Regions from separate parts of the Paenibacillus sp. PSB04 genome, predicted to be linked through region 1. Evidence: riboswitches for the same ligand, from Rfam matches in the RefSeq annotation. Region 1 holds a riboswitch; the other holds the start of a gene.
The links. A riboswitch is a leader RNA that binds a small molecule or an ion and turns the genes downstream of it on or off. The one in region 1 is predicted to bind FMN.

Region 1 (4,416 bases):
CGGTCAAACACAAAATCCTCCTTCATGGGTTTCCCTCCTATTCCTGCATGGGCTTATTGGCCTGTCTGTCCTCTTGCCTGCCTCATGCAAATCCGTGTTGTGCTAGCAGCTCCATGCTGATTCCGGAAGGTTCAGGACGCCCATTCCCTTCCCCTGTTCGGTAGTGAAGCAAATGGTCCACATACTTTCCGAGAATGTCGCATTCCAGATTCAGCGCACTTCCGGGCTTTTTGTCCGCCAGACTTGTCTCCGCAAGCGTATGCGGGATAATGGAAACGGTGAATGTTGTGGCGCTTGTCTTGACCACCGTCAAGCTGATGCCGTCCAGGGTAATAGATCCTTGCGGGATGATGTAGCGGAGCAGAGCAGTATCTTCCGGCTCCACTTCGATCAACACCGCATTCTGATCCCGGTCCATCGCCCGGATCGTTCCTGTCCCGTCGGCATGTCCCTGCACGATATGTCCGCCGAAGCGGGCACCCACCTGCATGGCGCGCTCCAAATTCACCCGGCTTCCGGCCCCCAGCGATTTCAAGTTGGAGTGGCGGTACGTTTGCGGCATGACGTCCACCGCGAACGAACGGGCTCCAATCTCGACAGCCGTGAGGCAGACGCCATTGACCGAGACGCTGTCCCCGATTTTGAGATCGCCCATAATCCGGGAGGCCTCGATATGGAGGATCATCGCTTCCCCTTTGCTGGAGACGCCCCGCATGACGCCGACCTCTTCAACCAAACCGGTAAACATCGCAACCGCTCCTTTCTGTCCTGTAAAGAAGTATTTCATAAGATTCATATCGTTAACCATGTGCAGCTCATTAAAAAGTTAAGTATCGTTTTTCCGGATCAGGTCATACCGGCCAAACCGGCTTTCCGCTGATGCAGACGTTATCCCCGAGCACTTCGGTCTCTACATCTTCCAGCCGGACGGCGTCCGCCATCTTGTCGGCGCCTCGCAGCGAGAAGTTGACGGGGGCCGCCGGACCTCCAACGATTTTCGGTGCGAAATAGAGCACGATCCGGTCGATCAGCCGGCCCTCCAGCAAGGAACCGTTCAGCCGGCCGCCGCCTTCCACCAGAATCGAGCCGATCTCACGTTTGCCCATCTCCTGCATCGCCAGGCGAAGATCGACCTGCGGGCCCGATCCGCAGCGGATCGTTTCTACGCCGATCTTCTTAAGGGCTTCCTCCTTATCCAGATCGGCGCGTTCCGTCGTCAAAATGACGGTCGGCGCAGCTCCATCCCGAACCACCTTCGACTCAAGCGGTATCCGCAGCAAGGAATCGACGATGATCCGCACAGGATTCAGACCGATGGCGCCCTGCAGCCGGGTGGTCAGCTGCGGATTGTCCGCGATCACCGTATTTACGCCAACCATAATCCCTTGATGCCGGTGGCGGAGCGTATGAACCTGCTCCCGGGCCGCTTCGTTCGTGATCCACTTACTGTCTCCCGATTCGGCCGCGATGCGCCCGTCCAGCGTGCTTGCTGTCTTGACCGTCACATAGGGAAGCCCGGTTGTAATATACTTGATAAACTTTTCGTTCATGCGGCGGGACCTGTCACCGAGCAGCCCAACCTCCACCTCAATCCCGCTGCGGCGGAGCAACTCGATTCCTCTGCCCGCCACTTGGGGGTTGGGATCTTCGCAGGCCACGACGACCCGCTTCACCTTCTCGCGGATGAGGCGTTCGCTGCATGGCGGCGTTTTTCCGTAATGGCTGCAGGGCTCCAGCGTTACATAAACCGTACTCCCCTCCGCACGTTCACCCGCCATATTCAGCGCATGTACTTCCGCATGGGCGGTTCCCCGCTGCAAATGCGTGCCAAGCCCAACCATCTCCCCGTCTTTAACGACGACGCAGCCGACAACCGGATTGATCCCGGTCTGACCTTGTGCCCGCTCCGCCATATCGAGCGCAAGCGCCATATAAAATTCATCGTTGATGATGCCGTCCATTCATCTCCCCCCTTGTTCGGAATCAGGACATCCCCTCAAAGCTAAGTCTCGGCTTCGGGCGCTTTGCGGATACTTCGTATGTTGGAATTTCCATGGTAAATCACCTTACCATGCGCTGCTTTGGCTCAGCGCTGTTTAAACCGGCACTTAGCGGGGAGCCCAGGTCTTTGTAAAAAAGCAAAAAGCCCCGGGATGGCTTAAACCATCCTCGGGGCTGTGAGAGACAAGTCAGATACACTCCAATAAGGCTGCAGAATCCCAAAAATCAGGATCAGCCAAATAAGTCATCGGTAGCGTAAAGTCGTCAACAAACAGAAGCCGTCCCTCCAAGGACAACCTTCTACTATGTGAAAACAACCACGTACACGTGACATCTTATTGGACAGCTGCACTCCCAACTGAAGCGCACGCTTTCTCTCCTTCTCCCATCCAGACTATACTGTCGGTCCCGGATTTGCACCAGGTCCACCGTACGCTAAGCGTCAAACGAAGCGTCCGGGTCACGGACTGAGACGGGCGCCAGAACTGATCGGCTGCCGCGTCATCACCGCCGGTAGGGAATTTCACCCTGCCCCGAAGGATATAACCAATATCAATATGCAATTGGCAGATGGAATGGCTGCCTAGCGGAAGCCCCATCTATACTAGGAAATGTTAACACTGCCTCGGCAAAAAATCAATACGCCTCTTTTCCCGGCCCAGAACAAAAAGCCGCTTGTCCCTTTTGGAAACAGGGAAAGCGGCTGATAAATCGTGCGCGACTCGCAGATTAAGCTTCGTATACTTCGACCGTCTTCATCACGTCGCGGCCTTGGAACGCGTCGACGTATTCCATGCCCTTCGTCACTTTGCCGAATACAGTATGCTGTCCGTCGAGATGCGGCTGCGGCTGGTAGCAGATATAGAACTGGCTTCCGCCGGTGTTGCGGCCGGCATGTGCCATCGCCAGCGATCCGCGCTCGTGTTTGTTCGGGTTGATTTCGCAGTTGATCGTGTAACCAGGGCCGCCGGTACCGGTGCCGTTCGGGCATCCGCCCTGCGCAACGAATCCCGGAATGACGCGGTGGAACACCAGACCGTTGTAGAAACCGGAGTTTGCCAGTTTCTCAAAGTTCGCCACCGTGTTCGGAGCGTCTTGTTCAAACAGATCGAGCAGCACTTCGCCGCCGTTTTCAAGAGTGATTTTTGCTTGCTTGGCCATTATGTCAATGACTCCTTTCATGTCTTTCCTGAGTGTTAACAGACATCTTCTAGTTTACTATGAAATCCCGGGCGAAGCAAAATAATTCCGCATTCTTCCTCGTTCTATAAACGCGCAAAAGGACCCCTCTGCATTCCCCAATACAGAGATGATCCTTTATACTGCGCACCAATTCATTTACCAGAGGCGCTGGCGAACAGCACCTGCCCCCTTAATGCATCTCCTTACTTAAGCACAGCCTGCTTTGCGATCCGCTCAGGAATGACATCGTGGCCGATGATATCCTGAAGGCTCTCGCGGCGAACGACCAGGTCGCTTTGACCTTGGTTCACGAACACGACCGCCGGTTTGCGGATCCGGTTGTAGTTGCTCGCCATGGAATAGTTGTAGGCCCCTGTGCACGAAACGGCGAGCAGGTCACCGTTATTGACTTTCGGAAGCTCTGCATCCCAAATCAGCATGTCGCCGCTCTCGCAGCATTTGCCGGCTATGGACACGGTTTCTTCCGGCTTGTCGTTGGCACGGTTGGCCAGCATGGCCTCATACTTCGACTCGTACAGCGCCGGGCGCGGGTTGTCCGTCATGCCGCCATCCACGGCCACGTACTTGCGCACACCCGGAATATCCTTGCTGGTGCCGACGGTGTACAAGGTTGTCCCCGCATCGCCCACGATGCTGCGGCCCGGTTCCACCCAAATTTCCGGCAGCTCGCTTCCCCACTCGGCAAAATGCGTTTTCACCGCGTCGGTAATCGCCTTCACGTACTGGCTGACTTCAAGCGGCGTGTCGCCTTCAACGTAACGGATACCAAAGCCTCCGCCGAGGTTCACTACTTTGAACTGCACGCCCAGCTGTTCTTTGACACTCTTGGCAAATTCGGCTACACGCTGAACCGCCATCTGAAATCCGTCGACTTCGAAGATCTGCGACCCGATATGGGAATGGACGCCGAGAAGCTCCAGATGCTCCTGAGCGGCAGCTGCTTTGACTGCTTCAAACGCAGAGCCGTTACCGATGTCGAAACCGAATTTCGAGTCGGTTTGGCCGGTTGAAATATATTCATGCGTATGAGCTTCAACCCCTGGTGTGACGCGGAGCAAAATGTTGACCTTCACCTTTTTCTCAGCCGCCACCGATTCCAGCACATGCAGCTCAACAAAATTGTCTACGACGAAGCAGCCGATGCCGGCGTCGATCGCCATTTCCATCTCTTCCACCGTCTTGTTGTTGCCGTGGAAATGGATGCGCTTGGCC
Region 2 (4,416 bases), 940 kb from region 1:
CCCATTGAATTCCGTTAATGTAAAGGGTTTCATTTCTCGGCGTTTCTTTGGCGTCTCCGCTCGTTGCTGGCTGGTTCGCCGCGGGCTCGGTCGTCGCCGGCTCCGTGGCTTTTTCTCCCTGATCGGCCGGCTTGGTTTCCCCTTGCGCCGGCGGCGTCGTCGTTCCCGTTGCGGAAGGCGGCTGCACGGTCTGGCAGCCCGCGATCATCACGGTCGCCGCCACGAAAAGGGCCATGAGCGGCTTGGAAGCTAATTTCAGCTTCATGTAAACTCCCCCATTTCCTCCAATTCACATCTACATAAATTGAACTAAGACAGGGACAGCACTTCGCCTTTAGCTCATTTTATATACATGCAAGCGTGATGCAGATTTCACGTCTTCAGATCGGAAGGTTCGTGCCCCATGGATCCGAAGAAATCAAACCTCTTCATTCCGAGGAAACCGCATACCCCTTCACGAAAAAGTACGGAGCGGGCTGACGGACTCATGCGGCTAAAACGTGTTCTGCAAGCGCTTTCCGTAAAATGTATGAGGGATCGCTTGGAAATGATGACTGATTTATTTTTTAAATGTGCTGAAAAAAAGTTACTGAAATCCTTCGCACGGTTTGCCCTTCCCTTCCAAATAAAAAACGGCCCCTGCCATCAGCAGGAACCGCTTTTCAAACCTATATAAAATTGCGTCTTCAAATCCTGGACTGGCTGCTTGCAAGCTTTAAGCCGCGCTCTTGCGGGAAATCATGAACAGCGCCGCCCAGATCAGGATAAATCCGACCGCTTGGGTTGGCGTCACGACCTGATGAAATACGATCCAGTTGATCAGTACGCTCACCATCGGGAAGCTCAGTTCCGCCAGCGTCGCCACCGATGCTTTCGTCGTTGTCAGCCCTTTATAGTACACCATCAAGCTGAACAGTCCCGGCAGAAGCGCCTGCCCCAGCATGTTGATCGACACTGCAGCCAGCGTTCCCCCGTCGGTATGCACCTGCCAAGGATCTCCCTGATTGATGGTAATCCCGATCAGCAGCGGCAGCGCCAGAATGAAACGCAGTGAAGTCACCGTCTCATACTCCATTTTTCCGACCATCAGACGACCCATGACCGTAGAACCGCCCCACAGTGCCGCGGCACCCAGCGAGAACAAGCTGCCGACCTTGACGAAATCATTCACATGCCCGAACGGAAACGTGAAGCCGAAGGTCAACAAATACGTTCCGGCCAGCGCCACGATGAACAGCCAGGTGAAATGCTTCGGAAGCTTCTCACGCAGCAGCAGTTTGGCCATAAGAATGGCGAAGATCGGCTGCAGCTTCTGCAGCAGAACGACTGCGTTCAAGTTCCCCGAGGACAGTCCCTGCGTAAACAGGATGGTTGCAACGGCCGAGCCGCCCCACGACAGGAAAAGCAGCGCGCCGACATGGCGCAGTTTCAGGCCTTTCAACTCGCTCCGATGTTTCCACAGCATCGGTGCGACGAACAGCACCAGCAAAATATGCTCGATGAGCACGATCTGCGTTGCCGTCATATGTTCTTTGAGCAAAATGATCCGGAACAGCGGATCCGCTCCCCACAATGCTGCACCCAGCACGACCAGCCAAAAGCCGGATTTGCTGCGTTCGGCCTTCCCACTTGCCGCGGGCCGGACCTTGATATTGCTGCTTACATTTTCCATACTCCAGTTCCCCTATCCCTGAATACGGAGTCAACATTGGAAAACCCCCGAGATCGACATCAATCGACACATCGGGGGTTGATCAAATAAGCTTGCGGAAATGTCAAAATTTCGCACATGCCTATTCTTTGATCTTCTCCCATCCGGACTTTACCGTCGGCCCTGGAATTACACCAGGTCAGTCGCCGCCTTATTGCTAAAGCTGCGAGTCGCGGGCTTGACGCCGTCTTTACCACAAGAAGAGACGCTCACCGCCGGTCAGGAATTTCACCTTACCCCGAAGATCCATATTCATTTATTTTTATTTTTTTCATGCAACTTACATTGTTTTCATCATTATAGCATAAATGTATCCAAAAGTGTTTCAGTTTTTTAATAGCTTTTTATTTCCATGGATTAAAAATTTGGATATGGGGCTGGAGATGGACATTTTTCGGTATATCAGCAGCCATTTAAAATGACAGACGGCAGGCATTGATGAGCCTGCATCAAGCACTGAACGGACTCGCGGCAGCACTTATCGCTGCTCAAGCACCGACAGGATCACGGCCACCGCTTCAGCCCGCGTTGCGTGCGCGTTCGGGGCGAACAGGCTGCCCGCTCTTCCGTGCATGATTCCTTTCTCCACCGCTGATGAGATATACGGCTTGGCCCAGGCCGGAATTTGAGCGCGGTCGGCAAAATTCAAACTTCCCGCACCTCCCGGTGTTCCGGTACCAAGCGCCCTGACGGTCATCGCCGCCATTTCGGCCCGGGTAATGAGCCGGCTTGGCCCAAACGTTCCGTCGGCATAACCGTTCATGATGCCGCGCGACACGGCATCATGAACAGAGGCCAGCGCCCAGGCCGGAATTTTCTTCGCGTCGGAAAAGGCCAGCGCCTGCGAGCCGGCCGTCTGACCCATCGAGACCGCACGCATCATCATGCTGGCGAACTCTGCCCGGGTCACTTCCTTGCCCGGCTGAAACGTACCGTCGGGATATCCGCTGACCCATCCCTGCTGAACCGCATTCAGAATCGGCTGCTCCGCCCAGTGGCCGCGGATATCCCGGAAAGTGCCCGGCGCTACTTCCGCTTTGCCCGGTTGGACCGTGATTTCCGGCTTGACGGACATCTCGGATGAGCGGAGAGCGGAATCCACCAATTTGGCGCTCTCCACGGCCACCCGGGACGAAGCCGCCTTCAGCGCCGTAAACTCAATGGCGGCGAGTTGGAGCTTGCCGCTGTCTCCGGCTGTTTTTCCTACTTTGGTATGGGCTAGGCGGATTTCGTTGTTTTGGACAATCGGTTCGACCGAAAAGCCGGATGTCCCAGAGGATGCGGTGCGGTAAGCCAGCTTCGCCGGGTCAAAACTGAGCGTCAGCTCATACGCATACAAGTCCTTCAGCTGCTCGCCGGTCACCGTGACCGTCACCTTGGAACTGCTGGAAGTTACCCCCAGTGACAAGGAAGGTGCTTCCGCAGCGGCGGTGGTTACCGCAATAGCCGGGGAGGCCGCGGCAACCGGGGAGCTGCCAGCCGTTCGTACTTCTGAAACCGCAGCGTTTGCGGGGGTTCCTGATCCGATGAGTCCGACACAAATGGCTACGGCCCATGCGGCATAGCGGGTAGATTGTTTTCGTGGCATACGTCCAGCCCTCTTTCCATGAATTGAAAATCGCAGGAGCAGCCTGCACCGCTCCTGCGATTGTATCCTTTTCCAAGCAGTTGATTTCTAATGCTGCTTACGACCATATCCATTGGATGATATCCATTGGATCATATCCATCCCGATACGGTCCCCATCCCCGCATGAATCATGCGAGACAAGGTACTGCGTATGAGCCGGGCTTGAGGACCATCCGGTTCTCTATCCCCTTACTTCGCGTACCAGCTGCCGATGATCATCTGCGCTACCGCAGCCAGCGAACGGATCGAAATTTCGCCTTCGCTGAACAGGTCCGCCGGAGCAACGCGGCTCCAGTTGGGATCCGTCGACTGGATGCCGTAGTACTTGGCGAGGATGGACAAATCCTGCACCGTAATCTGCACCGCTCCAGGTACCAGCGTGATCAGCTTCTTCTGGAAGGTGGTTACAGCGCTGCCGAGTGCAGCCGCAGCCGAATCCACCTGGTTTTGCGTCGCGGCATTGTCTAAGTAGACCACATTCGCGGTTGTAATGGCCGCCTTCAGCTGGACCTTGGCCAATGCCGGATATTGGCCGACCTTATCCCCTGTGACGGCCCGGTCGTAGATGCTCTGCGCGGAGGCAATCGCCGAAGTGAGAGCCGACTTGTCGACCGGAACCGAAGGAACCGGGATGACGGCGTTCTTGAACGTGCTGACCGCCGCTTTCAGAGCAGTCAGCGCATCGTCGATCGCCTTCTGCGTGGCAGCGGCATCGTCCGCCACACGCTTGGCGTCGCTGATCGCCGACAGCAGCGCGGTCTTCGCCGATGCCGGGTACTGCCCCGGCTCCGTGCCCGTGACGGCCTGATCCGCCAGCTTCTGCGCTTCGCCGATGGCGGCAAGCAGCGCCGCCCGGTCAGCCGTGGCGATCTGGATCTGCAGCGCAGCGGAGTCCGTGTTCACCGGGCTCGAATTGCCGTCCGCCGAAATGGCAAAGGCGGACACCGACACGGCTGCGCTTCCGGAGACGCCGGATTTCAGCGTGCCGTGGAGCTTCAGCAGCTCCCCGTCCTCCGAGACGGCGTTTTCCTGGCCGGTGCTGGCCATGATGATGCGGATCTCGCCTGATTCCGGCT

Region 2: another riboswitch for FMN. It lies ahead of K2F33_RS13865 (DMT family transporter); the one in region 1 lies ahead of ribD (bifunctional diaminohydroxyphosphoribosylaminopyrimidine deaminase/5-amino-6-(5-phosphoribosylamino)uracil reductase RibD).

What each region holds. Positions count from the first base shown of each region.
Region 1 covers NZ_CP081301.1:3,938,709-3,943,124, reverse strand. Annotated here, with positions in the region: gene K2F33_RS18245 (bifunctional 3,4-dihydroxy-2-butanone-4-phosphate synthase/GTP cyclohydrolase II) at 1-26, opposite strand, end outside; gene K2F33_RS18240 (riboflavin synthase) at 83-748, opposite strand; gene ribD (bifunctional diaminohydroxyphosphoribosylaminopyrimidine deaminase/5-amino-6-(5-phosphoribosylamino)uracil reductase RibD) at 852-1,961, opposite strand; FMN riboswitch at 2,375-2,546, opposite strand; gene K2F33_RS18230 (peptidylprolyl isomerase) at 2,731-3,162, opposite strand; gene lysA (diaminopimelate decarboxylase) at 3,387-4,416, opposite strand, start outside.
Region 2 covers NZ_CP081301.1:3,000,126-3,004,541, reverse strand. Annotated here, with positions in the region: gene K2F33_RS13875 (ABC transporter substrate-binding protein) at 1-265, opposite strand, end outside; gene K2F33_RS13870 (hypothetical protein) at 404-676, shown strand; gene K2F33_RS13865 (DMT family transporter) at 716-1,672, opposite strand; FMN riboswitch at 1,800-1,961, opposite strand; gene K2F33_RS13860 (S-layer homology domain-containing protein) at 2,190-3,299, opposite strand; gene K2F33_RS13855 (DUF6359 domain-containing protein) at 3,530-4,416, opposite strand, start outside.